One region of the Paenibacillus sp. GCM10027626 genome, then DNA from elsewhere that is predicted to be linked to it. Evidence: predicted binding sites of a transcription regulator. Region 1 holds the regulator's gene; the other holds the start of a gene.
What was found. Region 1 encodes LexA, which represses DNA repair genes until DNA is damaged. Its sites were predicted from a motif close to CGAACATATGTTCG; they were not measured.

Region 2: the regulator LexA is predicted to act here: its motif matches at 5,610-5,623, upstream of ACFQ0N_RS16465 (YhjD family protein).

The regions. Positions count from the first base shown of each region.
Region 1 covers NZ_JBHTHC010000002.1:721,335-728,644, forward strand. The annotation lists gene ACFQ0N_RS06985 (histidine phosphatase family protein) at 384-974, shown strand; gene lexA (transcriptional repressor LexA) at 1,179-1,799, opposite strand; gene ACFQ0N_RS06995 (LysM peptidoglycan-binding domain-containing protein) at 2,001-2,369, shown strand; gene ACFQ0N_RS07000 (DUF896 domain-containing protein) at 2,583-2,783, shown strand; gene ACFQ0N_RS07005 (hypothetical protein) at 2,808-3,326, shown strand; gene ACFQ0N_RS07010 (HAD family hydrolase) at 3,355-4,140, shown strand; gene ACFQ0N_RS07015 (1,2-dihydroxy-3-keto-5-methylthiopentene dioxygenase) at 4,201-4,740, opposite strand; gene metH (methionine synthase) at 4,889-7,310, shown strand, end outside.
Region 2 covers NZ_JBHTHC010000008.1:375-7,684, reverse strand. The annotation lists gene ACFQ0N_RS16485 (sensor histidine kinase) at 1-1,531, shown strand, start outside; gene ACFQ0N_RS16480 (response regulator transcription factor) at 1,528-2,244, shown strand; gene ACFQ0N_RS16475 (ABC transporter substrate-binding protein) at 2,259-3,515, shown strand; gene ACFQ0N_RS16470 (ribonuclease J) at 3,658-5,331, shown strand; gene ACFQ0N_RS16465 (YhjD family protein) at 5,731-6,108, shown strand; partial or broken gene ACFQ0N_RS16460 (Y-family DNA polymerase) at 6,135-6,318, shown strand; gene ACFQ0N_RS16455 (YgaP family membrane protein) at 6,420-6,614, opposite strand; gene ACFQ0N_RS16450 (ankyrin repeat domain-containing protein) at 6,836-7,310, shown strand, end outside.

The DNA.
Region 1 (7,310 bases):
AGCACAGATTAGATGAATCCAAATCCAAAGCAGCCGCAAAGGATAATAACCAGCAGAATGAACAGAACCAGCGTCGAGCCCATGTTGTTACGAAATTCTCCTCCAACACATCCCATTTTGTCATGCACCTCCTTGATCAGAGTACATGTTAAGTTATGCTTGAAAGTTGCTTAATGATTGGGTGTTTGTTACTAATTGCATAAATCCGTGGTTTTTGCCCAGTATAGAAGCGATTAAACTCTGCCTGCCTGCAGAGTTTATTTGTTTGTAAAAGGGTTGCATACGGATACAAGTTCTGCCACAATTGGCATACTAGCGAATAAGTCCGTTTGTTCGCATTTGAGTCTGATGGTGAAAGGGGAGACAGGGAGCAGATTGCTCATATGCATATGGTACGAAAAATCGGGTTAGTTCGACATTTCAAAGTGAAGCATCCATATCCGAAAGGGAGGCGCTTTAGTGCGGATGAGGTGACGGAATGGTTTCGCGCCTATGATCAGGCTGATATTGAGGAGGGAGAAACCGGGCTGGGGGAAACGGCTTGGGATGAGTGCTATGTCAGTGTAATGCCGAGGGCGGTTCGTACGGCTGAATTAATTTTTGGCGGAAAGCTTCATGTGAAGGCAGAGCTGCGGGAAATTCCGGCGCCTGAATTCAAGTTCAAGTTGAAGCTGCCCTTTCTTGTGTGGGCGATCCTAATCAGGTTTTCAGGGCTGTTTAATCGCCGCACGAGAGCGGATATAGAGGAGGCAAAGGCGCGGGTCAAAACGGTGATCGATGAAATTATGGTCGGACAGGCAAGCAGCGTGCTTATTGTGAGCCATGCAGCGCTGATGCATTATTTGCGCAAGGAGCTGAAAAGGAGGGGCTTTCACGGCCCAGGCTTTACCTATGCGGATAATGGGAAGCTGTATCTATATGAACGCGATGAGAAAAACTTCTATCGAAGTCCTTCGAGGATGAGCGACCTATAGGTTTGCCTGGCAAACCCGCCTCGTAAGCTTGAGGTGGTTTTTATCGCCAATAAGAATTTTGTTTTTTCCGCACAGCCTGAAAACGTATAAATTCTGGCGTGGTTAAAAAAGAGCTGTCTCAGAAGCGGTTTGTCAACTGCTTCTGAGACAGCTCTTTCCTTTTCACTGTAACTTGAGTTGCCTTATGCAAGGCAGCCCCGCATTCTAATGGATGTCGCGGAACAATCCGATAACCTTGCCCAAAATGGTGACATTGCGCAATCGAATCGGCTTCATCGTAGCGTTCTCCGGCTGCAAGCGGATATGATCCTTCTCTTTGTAGAAGGTCTTGACGGTTGCTTCATCATCCTCGGTCATTGCTACGACGATATCGCCGTTCATGGCAGTCGGCTGCTGACGGACGATCACATAGTCGCCGTCATGAATACCCGCTTCGATCATACTTTCGCCCATAACGCTGAGAATAAAGACGTTATCGTCCCCGACGCGGTCGGCCGGCAACGGGAAGTAGTCTTCGATGTTCTCGGTTGCTGTTATCGGCATACCTGCGGTTACTTTGCCGACGACCGGCACTTTGGCGATGGCTTGCGGGAACGGCAGCTCTGAAATCGTCTGGTCCAAAATCTCGATCGCCCGCGGTTTGGTTGGATCGCGCCGGATCAGACCTTTCTTCTCCAATCGATCCAGATGGCCGTGTACCGTCGAGCTCGAGGCGAGACCTACTGCTTCACCGATTTCACGTACAGATGGCGGGTAGCCTTTCTCCCGAACTTCATTCTTGATGAATTCGAGTATCGCCTGCTGGCGGTTGGAAAGTTTCGACACTGGAATCACTCCATAAGTTCATTTGTGTAAAATTATAGCACAGAACCGGAGTTCGTACAAACATAGGTTCGAGAAAAAATGCACTTTAATTATTTTGCAAAAAAATTACGAACAAAAGTTCTTGTTTTGGTATTGACTGCAAACGGATGTTCGTGCTATTCTAAATTCAACAAAACAGAACAAACGTTTGGGGTGCTGGTCATGATGACAATCTCTTATTATAGCAGCGATCGGAAGGAACTGGGCAATAAGCCGGCAAAGCAGGCAATGAAGAAGCGGACGGCAGGACGTCTGATGGTGCGTGTTGCAGCAGCAGCGCTGTTCGCAATATTGCTCTACAGCGGGTTGAATTTAGTGAAAAGCAGCGCTAACGGGGAGCAGTTGGAGCCGGCTCGTGCCGATGAACGCATCCTCGTAGTTGGCGCGGGGGACACGCTATGGGCAATAGCGGGCAAGGTACGCAATCAAGACGAGGATTTACGACGTGTCGTCTATGATATTCAACAGCGGAATCAATTGAAGAGCAGTATGTTGAAGGTAGGACAGACGTTGATCGTGCCTGCGAAGTAATGGTTGGACGTTATGGGGGATAGTTTCAATTTAGGTAAGCGTTGCGTCCGGGTCATTGCCCGGATTCGACGCTTTTTTTTATGCATTTGTTTTGGCAGTATTAAGGAACAAAGGGTGAACATCTCGCGGCATTCTTGACAATTGAGGATTAAAAATGCAAAGTAAAGGGTGGTACATATGTCATTGCTTTAATGATCAGGGAGGCGTCTTGTTTTGGAGAAGTTAATTGCAAGAATTAATGAGCTGTCGCGCAAGCATAAGACAGTTGGGCTCACAGCAGAGGAGACGGCCGAGCGCGAACAACTGCGCAAGGAATATTTGGACAACTTCAGAAGAAACTTCCGCAATCAGATGAATTCGATTCGCTGGGCAGAGGATGAAGATTCAAACGGCGGAGGCTCAATAAAACATTAGACAGCATTTTAGGAGGTTATATTTGTGTCAGCGCGGTCATGGGAAAGAAAAGTAAGAAAAAATCAAGCTCAACTGAACAAGCAGCGGAAAAAGCGGGGGGAGAAGCCGTTAAATACGGGTGTCTCTGCGCCCGGCGCGGATATCTTTAAAGGGCGCAGCATTATTTTACCGGCATTTTTAGTGCTGTTTACAGCCTTGTTTGCCATTATGTCTACCGCTTCTGGAGCGGAGCAGACGAGCGGCACCTTGTTCTGGGTAACCATCGTTTGTTATTTGCTGCTGGCTGTCATGTTTATTTTGCGGCGCCCTTATTTGGCTGTTGGTAAGGATTATGTGAAGACGCGCCGTTTTAGCGGCGACCGGATGCTGATGGCTAGCAATATAAAGGCGATTAAGGTTGAACCCGGCAATGTTGTCATCGAGCAAGTGAAGGGTGCGAACTGGGTGTTTACGCGTACGATTAACCGTTATCCGATTGAACAAATGACGGAGCGTCTGCGGGCCTTTGCTGCGGCAAATCAAGTTACTTTCAACGAAAAATAAGCTGTAATCGCATTTAGGAGGAATTGGGTTGGCTAAGAAGGCAGTTTTATTCGATTTGGATGACACTTTGTTGTGGGATGACCGCAGCGTTCAGGAAGCATTTGCGGCAACTTGCGAGACGGCAGCGGCCAAGACCGGCATCGATCCGGACAAGCTGGAAGAGGCAGTCCGCGCTGAAGCCCGCAAGCTGTATGAATCGTACGAGACGATTACGTTTACGAAGATGATCGGAATTAATCCATTCGAGGGGCTTTGGGGCAATTTCACTGCCGGCAAGCAGCCTGAGTTCCGCAAGATGGAGCAGTTAGTGCCAGGATATCGCAAGGATGCATGGACGAACGGACTGAAGGCGCTAGGCATCGACGATGCTGAGCTTGGCGCTGAACTGGCGGAGCAATTCCCGGCAGAGCGCCGCAAGCGTCCGATTGTATACGAGGAGACATTCCGGGTGCTCGATCAATTGAAAGGCAAATATAAGCTGCTCCTGCTGACGAATGGCTCGCCGGACTTGCAGCAGGAAAAGCTCGATGGCGTGCCTGAGCTTATACCGTATTTCGATCATATTATTATTTCCGGCGAATTTGGCCGTGGCAAACCGGCGGCGGAGATATTCGAGCATGCGCTTGAGCGGCTTGGGCTTGAGGCGGAGGATGGCATCATGGTGGGCGACAAGCTGACAACTGATATTTTGGGCGCCAATACAATTGGCATGACTTCGGTATGGATCAACCGCGACGGAAAACAACGGACGGACGAAATTATTCCTACGCTTGAAATTTCCAGTCTGGAACAATTGTTGCCACTGCTTAGCTAGATCGGATATGTTAAAATAAAGGTCGAGCACAGGAGATGCTTTCCTGAACTCGACCTTTTCTCATTTTTGAAATGCGGGATCTTCATAGGGATGCGCGATCCAGCCTTCAGTTTCAATAAAGAGACGAACTGCAACGATTTGACGATTGTCCATTAAGGTGAAAAAATGCGGCTTGTGCTCCGGCACGGAGATGACGTCGCCGGCTTCCAGTTCAACATCGAAATAGCCGACATCGTCAGTGCCTTTAATAATGAAGATGCCGCGGCCGGCAGTAATGGCGCGTACTTCATCCTCGGTATGGGTATGCACCTGCTCGAATTTTTTGAGCAGCTCATCCAGATTAGGCGTAGCATCGGACAGGGCGATAATATCCCATGTCTGATAGCCGCGGCGCTGTGCCAGATCGCGAATTTCTTCGTCGAAAGTAGCCAAGATCTGTTCTTTCTCTTCAGCGCTCAAAACAAATTTATTTTGCAGCTCTGCGGAAAGTTTGGCTGGATTCCAATGTTCATATAATACTTCCTGTTGGTCCAAAAAAGCGCGAACGTTTTCTTCGCCCTGGATACGTTCTTCTGTGTTGCGAATGCGAATTTCAGCCATTCCCGAATCCCTCATTTCCAATATTCTTATTTCCGATATGAATAATTATATTATAAAACCGGAAGGCTGTCGATTGCCAGCTTTTCAAATTCCGAGTATTCTGGTAGACTATGTCTTAATGATTTTCGACACGGAAGGGGTCTTTTGAATGAACAAACCGACATTGCAGGAAATGCTGAAGCGGCGCATTTTAATATTGGATGGCGCGATGGGAACGATGATTCAGCAATGCGATTTGACAGCTAGAGATTTCGGCGGCGAAGACCTCGAAGGCTGTAATGAAATGCTTGTATTGACGCGACCGGACGTCATTCGTGATATTCATGAAGCTTATTTGGAAGCAGGCGCCGATATTTTGGAGACGAACACGTTTGGCGCAACAGGAGTCGTTCTGGTGGAATATGATATACCCGAGAAGGCGCGGGAAATCAACCTGGCAGCGGCAGCTATCGCCGTCGAAGCGGCAAGAAAGTTTTCGACGCCGGACCATCCGCGCTATGTGGCTGGTGCGATGGGACCTACGACAAAGACGTTGTCAGTCACGGGCGGCGTAACGTTCGATCAGCTCGTTGACAGCTATTGCGAGCAAGCGGTGGCGCTAATTGAAGGCGGAGTTGATGCGCTGCTGCTGGAAACTTCTCAAGATACGCTGAATGTAAAGGCTGGCAGCATCGGCATTCAAAAGGCGTATGAAATAACAGGCACCCACCTGCCGCTCATGATTTCCGGCACAATCGAACCGATGGGCACGACGCTTGCCGGACAAAGCATTGAATCGTTCTATATTTCGCTGGAACATTTGAAGCCGGTCTCGATCGGTCTCAACTGTGCGACAGGACCGGAATTTATGCGCGACCATATTCGTTCCTTGTCGGCAATTGCCGATGCGGCAATCAGCTGTTATCCGAATGCGGGCTTGCCTGATGAGAACGGGCAATATCATGAATCGCCGGCATCGCTGGCGACGAAGATTGCCGCCTTTGCTGAGCAGGGCTGGCTCAACATTGCCGGCGGCTGCTGCGGGACAACGCCGGCGCATACGCGTGCCATGGTGGAGGTTTTGTCCAAATACGAGCCGCGCCAACAGATGGGCGAGCATCCGCCGGCCGTTTCCGGAATAGATACCGTATTTATTGAAGCGGACAATCGTCCGATCATGATTGGCGAACGCACCAACATTTCGGGCTCGCGCAAATTCAAGCGGCTTATTAAAGAAGAAAAATTCGATGAAGCTTCCGAAATCGCCAGGGCGCAAGTTAAGGGCGGCGCTCATATTATCGACATCAATCTCCAGGATACAGACATTGACGAAGCGTATGCGGTGCAGCAATTTTTGCCGCAGGTGGTCAAGAAAATTAAAGTGCCGCTCATGCTTGACTCAACCTATGATCATATCATTGAGCTGGGGCTCAAATATTCGCAAGGCAAAGCGATCATCAACTCCATTAATCTGGAGGACGGCGAAACGAAATTCGAGAAGATTGTACCGCTCATTCATCGTTATGGAGCGGCCGTTGTCTGTATTTTGATTGATGAGCGCGGCCAGGCTGTTTCGCGGGAAGCGAAGATGGAGGTCGCTACCCGTTCGTATGAACTACTTGTCAACAAATACGGCTTAAATCCGGAAGATATTATTTTTGATCCGAATATGTTCCCGGTGGGCTCCGGCGATCCGCAATATATCGGTTCGGCTGTAGAGACGATTGAAGGCATTCGCATGATCAAAGAGAAATATCCGCAGGCCAAAACGATTCTCGGCCTAAGCAACATTTCTTTTGGATTGCCGGATGCTGGCCGCGAGGTGCTGAACTCGGTTTATTTGTATCATTGTACGCGGGCCGGACTGGACTATGCGATTGTCAACACGGAAAAGCTGGAGCGTTACGCGTCTATACCTGAAGAAGAACGGAAGCTGGCGGAAGAATTGATCTTCAACACGAATGACGAGACACTTGCGGCATTCGTATCTGCATTCCGGGACAAGAAGATCGCGAAAAAAGAAAAAACGTCGAATTTGCCGCTGGAAGAACGGCTTGCTTCTTATGTCGTTGAAGGCACGAAGGAAGGCCTTATCCCCGATTTGGACGAGGCCCTAAAAAAATATGCCCCGCTGGACATTATTAACGGCCCGTTGATGAAAGGGATGGAGGAAGTCGGCCGGCTGTTCAACAATAATGAGCTGATTGTGGCAGAGGTGCTGCAAAGCGCGGAAGTAATGAAGGCGTCGGTTTCTCATTTGGAGCAGTTTATGGAGAAGAATGAAACGGCGGTCAAAGGGAAAGTTATATTGGCGACCGTAAAAGGCGATGTCCATGATATCGGCAAAAATTTGGTCGAAATTATTTTGTCGAATAATGGCTATAAAATAATAAATCTTGGCATTAAGGTGCCGCCGGAGCAATTGATAGAAGCTTATCGCAAGGAGCAGGCAGATGCCATCGGGCTCTCAGGTCTGCTTGTTAAATCGGCGCAGCAGATGGTCGTGACAGCTCAGGATTTGCGTACGGCAGGCATTAATGCCCCTATTCTTGTAGGGGGAGCGGCCTTGACCCGCAAGTTTACAAAAACGA
Region 2 (7,310 bases), on a different contig from region 1:
CAACGGACAGGAGAAGCACCTCTACTATCGGCAGGCGCAGCAGTTGACCTCGATTATGAAGGGGGCATCGAGCGCGAGTACGAATTTATCCGCTATTCAAATCTACTCGCCGCAATTCGGATACATCGGCTACAATAATAGCGTACTGCAGCCTTATGAAATAACAGACGCTGTGTTTGCGATGACAGATGAGCGCAAGGTGCCGTTCGAGCGTATGGAATGGCTCGTCTCCAAAGAGACGATCGGGCAATATCCTTACATTTATGGAATTCGGCAAATGACGAATTTTATCGGCGAGAAAAAGCTCGGCTACGTGATGATGCTGCTCAATATTAATGAACTCTACAATGAATTCCGCCGTATGAACAGCGATTCGCAAGGGGAGCTGCTGCTTTATGACGGGAAAGGGAATTTAATAGCAGGCGGAAGCTCGATGAAGCCGGAGGCGGTCCATTATTATTTTAAGCGCATACAGTCGATTGCCTCCGGCTCTTATCTCATTGACGATTCTCAATATGGAGAGTACCTGATCACACAGCATGCTGTAAATGATTCCAAATGGCATACGGTCGTTATTCTTCCTGCCGCGGTGTTGAACCAGAAGATGTCCTATATGAAGGAAATTTGGATCTGGGCGTCACTGCTGGCGATCATTACGATTTTTGCCTGCTCATGGCTGCTTTCGCTGCGGATTTCCTTGCCGATCAGACGGATGCAGCGGGCGATGAAGCGGGTGGAAAAGGGCGATCTCAACCAGGTGCTGCCTCCTACCGGAATTAAAGAAATTAATGAGCTCGGCAACTCCTTCAACCGGATGTCGAATGAAATTAACCGGTTGATCAATCAGGTATACGAAGTGGAGATCCTCCATCAGCAAGCGGAGCTGCGGGAGCTGCAGGCGCAAATCAATCCTCATTTTCTGTATAATACATTGGACTCCGTTTACTGGATGCTGATTGACAAGGATGAGGAGGAGGCGGCCAAAATCATTATCTCCCTCTCCAAGCTGTTTCGCTATACAATTAGCAGCAAGCGCGAGACGGTAACGGTGAGTGAGGAGTTTGAGCATATTAAAAACTATATGTATGTACAGCAGCAGCGTTTCACCAAAATTAAGATGTCCTGCTGGACCGCACCGGAAGCCGCCCATTTTCCGCTCTTGAAATTGACGATCCAGCCATTAGTAGAAAATGCGATCTATCATGGGCTGGAAAGCAGAAGCGACGGAGGTTCGGTTACAGTCAGCGCAGTCAGCGGCGGGGCAGACTATGGTGTCGTCTTGCGCGTTGCGGACGACGGGGCCGGGATGTCCGAAGAGCGGCTGGCGCTGCTTCGCGCTTCCCTAGGCAAGCAATCGGCCGACTCCGGCGGTCTGAATAAAAGTATGGCGCTGGAAAACATTTATAAGCGTATCAAGCTCTATTACGGCGAAGCAGGGACGATGCAGATTGAGAGCGAACCAGGCCGGGGGACTAACGTGACGATCAGGCTGCCGTATCCGCAGAAGCAGCAGGGAGAAGGGACGCAATGAAAATTTTACTGGTAGATGACGAAGAAAGAGTGACGCAGGGGCTCTCCAGACAGCTGCAAAAGTATCGCGGCCATTGGGAAATTGCCGGTACTTTTACTACCGGGCATCAGGCGCTGGAGTTTTTGGCCCATCAGACCGCTGATGTCATGCTAACCGATATTCGCATGCCGGAAATGGACGGGCTGGAGCTGGTACGTCAAGCCTCAGCCCTGCATCCGCAGCTGAAAGCGGTTATTTTGACCGGATATGCGGAATTTGAATATGCGCAATCGGCGATTAAATTCGGCGTGGTGCGCTATTTGCTGAAACCGGTAGAGTATCAGGCTGTCATCGAGCTGCTTGATCAATTGGAAAAAACGATCACTCCCGAGCAGTGGTTGGGGACGATCGACAAGGCGCTGCTTTATATAGACGAGCACTATTCCGATAGTACATTATCGCTGACAGGCGTGGCGGACTATGTTGAGCTGAGCGCGCCTCACTTCAGCCGTTTGTTCAAGCAGGAGAAGAGGGAGTCGTTTATTCAGTATTTGACCAGGCTGCGCCTGCAGCAAGCGGCCTTCCTGCTGGAAAACAGCCAGCTGAAGGTCTATGAAATCGGACAGGCTGTCGGCTACAATGACCAGCATTACTTTTACAATCTGTTCAAAAAGCATTACAATGTCACACCATTGCAGTTTCGGGAGGAGGCAGCCGGCAAGCGCCAACCATGAGAAAACGACCCAGCATGATAATACTCACGATAATGATCTGCTTCTCCTTGACGCTGGCAGGCTGCGGCGGCAATGCGTCCCAAATGCCGGAGAGCAGGCCGGATGCGAATAAGACGGTCATTCGCATCTCCTTCAGCGGCACAGAGCTGGAGAAGCGGGTGCGCTATGAAACGGCTGAACGCTTTATGCAGGCGCATCCGGAAATTTCGATTGAATGGATCGATTTGGGCCCCAACCGGTACGAGAAGACATTGACGCTGATTTCTGGCGGCAATGCCCCGGATATCCTCTACATTAATGAATGGACGCTGTCGCTTGCTGAACGCGGCGTACTGCTGCCGCTGGATGATTTTATTGCCGGAGACGCGTCGTTTAGAAAGCAGGATTTTTACCCGGCGGTTATGGAGGCTTATCAGTTCGATGGCAAGCAGTATGGCATTCCGCAGGAGATTTCGCCTTATGTGACCTATTATAATAAAGACCTGTTCGATCAGGCCGGAGTGCCTTACCCGACAGATCAGTGGAGCGAAGCGCAATTTATGGAAGCCGCGGCCCGGCTGACTGACCCTGATAAGCAGCAGTATGGCTTTTTATACGATAATTACGGAGCTCCGCTTGACGGGATGCTTTCCCGCAACAATGTGGAAATTTATGCAGCTGATCCTGCCCAAAGCCGCCTTGATTCTGCCGATGCGCTGGAAACGTTGACGACGATCAAGCGGATGGCCGTCGACGACAAAAGCTCTCCCGATCCGGCTGATATCCGGGCTATGGGCCAAGGGAGCGAGTCGTTATTCCGCAATCAGCATATTGCTATGTTTTCGGCTGGCATGTGGCATTTGCCATCGTTCGGGAATCATCCGCTGCCCTTCAATTGGGACGTTGTGAAGATGCCCCGCAAGCGCAATCAGCAGACGAAGGTAGCGGCGCTGAGCTGGTCGATATCCAAAGATTCGAAGCATCCGCGCGAAGCATGGGAGGTGCTCAACTATTTTACCGGTATCGAAGGCATGCGGATTGTAGCCAAACATAGTATGGCACTGCCCGCCGTTTCCAACAAGGAAGTGAACAGCATCATTCTCGAAGCGAAATTTCCGCAGCATATTCAGGCTTTTGTTGACAGTGCTCCCGATATTCGTATGACCGAATATAAAAATGAGCGCTTTTCCGAAATTAATGATATCATCGCTGAAGTGATGGACAAGCTGCTGCTTGGTGACATTACGCCGGAGGAAGCGCAAAGGCAGCTGCTGGCAAAGATAGAGGGCTGACAAGCGAGCGTGGATGGTTCTTTCTTTTGGCGAAAAATGACTTGAATGACAGCAGCCATTATGCGGCAAAATGTACATCAAGCAGAGTCGAAGTAGACAAACTTTTATTTTTATGCTCAGGTAGAGGGAGTCGGAGATCTTTATGGCCATACAGTCAGGAAAGCTATTGGTCGCTGCACTAGGCGGAGTCAATGAGATCGGGAAAAATATGTACCTGCTGCAGTATGAAGATGACATTATTGTGATCGACTGCGGGTCGAAGTTTCCTGACGAAAGTTTTTTGGGCATCGATTTAATTGTGCCGGACGTTACTTATTTGCTGGACAATGCGGACAAAGTGCGGGCGCTGATCGTTACGCATGGCCACGAGGATCACATCGGCGGCATTCCGTATTTGCTGAAGCAATTGAATATCCCGATCTACGCCTCGCAATTAACGGTTGGTCTGATTGAGGTGAAGCTGCGCGAGCACAGGCTCCTGAGTGAAACAAAGCTGCATGTTATTGATGCGGACACCCGCCTGGAGCTGGGGACGGTGAAGATCACTTTTTTCAGCACCAATCATAGCATTCCGGATTGTTTGGGCGTCGCCTTCCACACTCCTGAGGGGATAGTCGTGCATACCGGCGATTTTAAATTTGATATGTCGCCAGTAAACCGGCAATACCCCGACCTCCACCGCATGGCCGAGATCGGAAAGAACGGCGTACTGCTGCTGATGTCCGAAAGTACGAATGCAGAACGGCCCGGCTTTACGCCATCGGAGCGGTTAGTAGGCGAAAATATTGCAGAGGCGTTTATGAAGGCGGAGCAAAAAGTGTTTATTTCCACCTTTGCCTCTAACGTTCACCGCCTGCAGCAAATTGTTGACGCTGCGGTTCAGTCCGGGCGCAAGCTCGTGCTGCTCGGCCGCAGCATGGTAAATGTAACAGCCGTCGCTCAGGAGCTGGGTTATTTGAACATACCGGACGGGATGCTCATTGAAGCTGGTGATACCGACCGTTTTACGCCGGAAAAAATTGCTGTTCTTTGTACGGGCAGTCAAGGGGAGCCGATGGCCGCTCTGTCCCGCCTGGCCAGTTCAAATCACCGGCAAATCGATGTCATGCCCGGAGATACAGTCATTATAGCGGCGACGGCGATTCCGGGAAATGAGCGCAATCTCGCCCGTGTTATTGACAATCTTTATTTGCTGGGAGCGCGGGTGATATACGGATCGGGAAGCGCGACGGGAATGCATGTCTCCGGCCACGGCAGCCAGGAAGAGCTGAAGCTTATGCTGACGCTGATGAAGCCCCGTTACTTTATTCCGGTTCACGGCGAGTTCAGAATGCTGTATCAGCACCGGCTGCTGGCGCAATCGGTCGGCGTTGAAATGGAAAATATTTTTATCGTCAACAACGGTGAAGTCGTGGAAATCCAAAACCAGATCGCCCGCAAAAACGGGAAAATACCGTCAGGCAATACGCTGGTCGATGGTTTGGGAATCGGCGATATCGGCAATGTTGTGCTGCGCGACCGCAAGCAGCTATCGGCAGACGGTATGTTGGTTGCCGTCGTCACGCTTAGCAAGACGGAAGGCTGTATTTTGTCCAGCCCGGACATCATCTCCCGCGGTTTTGTATATGTGCGCGACTCGGAGGAGCTGATGAATGACATTAGCCAGCTCGTCATATCCACCATTGAGAAGCTGCAGGAGGAAAATGTGAGCCAATGGAGCGCCATGAAGCAGACGCTGCGAGAGGCGCTGGGGCGCTTCATATTTGCGCAGACGAAAAGAAGGCCGATGATTTTGCCGATCATTATTGAGGTGTAATTTGTGGGATACTATTGGTCAATCGCATGCAAAGGAGGGGACAGGATTGTCGAAACAGCAAGGGCATGGCGCCCAAAATACTACAACGCGAACGTCGGACAAGAAAGGCAAAAAAGGCGGCGGAAACAAGTAGGCGAAGATACATTTTTGGGCGGACTCGGCCCCTGACGGCTGAGTCCGTTTTTCAGTTTTATGCTTCTGCTGGCAGCTGACATGTCTTTACTTTGTACATGTCAGTTTTTTCCGTTGCATAAACAGCCTGCTCTTGATATATAATAAGAACATATATTCGTATTTAGAGAGGCGCATCATCATGTCGGCTAACCATGTTATTATGCTTGTCGATTGTCAGTCATTTTACGCGTCCGTAGGGAAGGCGTCTCATCGGGGGCTGATTATATGACACAAGCCCCCCTAGAGACTGAAGGCGACCTCCATCTGGTCAAAGAATACATTTTACTCCCCATTCTTCTTGATGTTTTGGAAAGAGATATTAAAGCATTAGGGACAGTGAAGTTAAAGATGAATGTTGTATATATCAAAGTGTTAAGATCCGCACAAGATCTAATCACTGCAGACGTTATGCTGATTCGCCAAAACATGCGTTACAGAGGAATAAAAGTGTATGAACAGCAGCGAACCGAGTTGTGCATTGAGGCCCGTTATTTATGCAGGGGATATCAACATAAGTTCTCTATGCTTTGGGGGGTGGTGAAAGCGGAGCTTTACAAGTACTTAAGTAAATATCTGAATATCGATTTTAGGAGCATCCTTTGATAAACGATAACAAACGTCGAATCGTGATGATAGCTGATCGTCAGTCCTTATACGCAAGCGTTGAAAAAGCTGCCCACCCCGAATATGCAGACCAACCTGTCAATGTTGCAGAAGACCTGGCCCGTCGATCCGGAATCATCCTGGCTTGCGTGTCACCTTGCTAAGCAGCATGATATCACTACTGCAGAACGGCTTGGATCTCGATACGCTCCCATAAGCCCCCATGTTACGCACAGTAATGATGGGGGCTTATTTTTGTGCCGCGGCATATTCGGATTCTTTTTGAATGAAATCAGTGATAGAAGGAGTATTTATTGCTTGGTACTAACTTTGCAATTGTTGATTCCTAAAAGAGTATTAAGGGGACAATAACGTGTCGCGCCTGTTATTATTGGCGCCAATCCAACAAGTCCCCACCAACTTCTGTAATACAGGCCCACGAGAACAATAATAGCGCCAATAGATATTCGTATCACTCGCTCGGTTTTTCCAACGTTACATTTCATTTTAAAATCCTCCCTGGAACTGATGGAGTTAATCCCCATCATGTCATTTTATTTTTGTCTGTTACTTGTATTGCTTATTTTGTCCTTCTTTAGGAAACGAAATTCAAAAAAATTAGAAAGCCGCCATACAGGATGGTCCTGCGGGACTTAATGTTTCTGTTATTCATATTTTTCATGCGGCCTGCCGCATGCTAACATATAAAAGAGGGGATGGTGAAGCTTTGCAGCGTGCCACTATCATTATGCTATGCATACTATTTCTCGCTGGCTGTCAATCTAAGGAGGATAATAGGGACATGAAGAACGCGAATTTATTGCATGTGGTGGAACAGGGCAATTCAGCTGAAATTACGAAGCTGCTTGAGGCAGGGGCTGACATTAATGCTGTCGATAATCGCGGAAGAACCTCGGTTATGATTGCAACACACACCAATCAGTTTGATATTTTCAAGCTTCTGATAGATAAGGGGGCGGATATTAATATTCGCGATCATCGCTCAGACAATCCGCTTCTTTATGCCGGCGCAGAGGGCTTGTTTGATTTTGTTCGGGCTTCGGTAGCTGCCGGCGCCGACACGACACTCACGAATCGTTTCGGCGGCACCGCCTTGATTCCGGCTGCCGATCGCGGTCATGTCGATATCGTGAAAGAACTGCTGGCCACCTCGGACGTAAACATCGATCATGTGAACAATC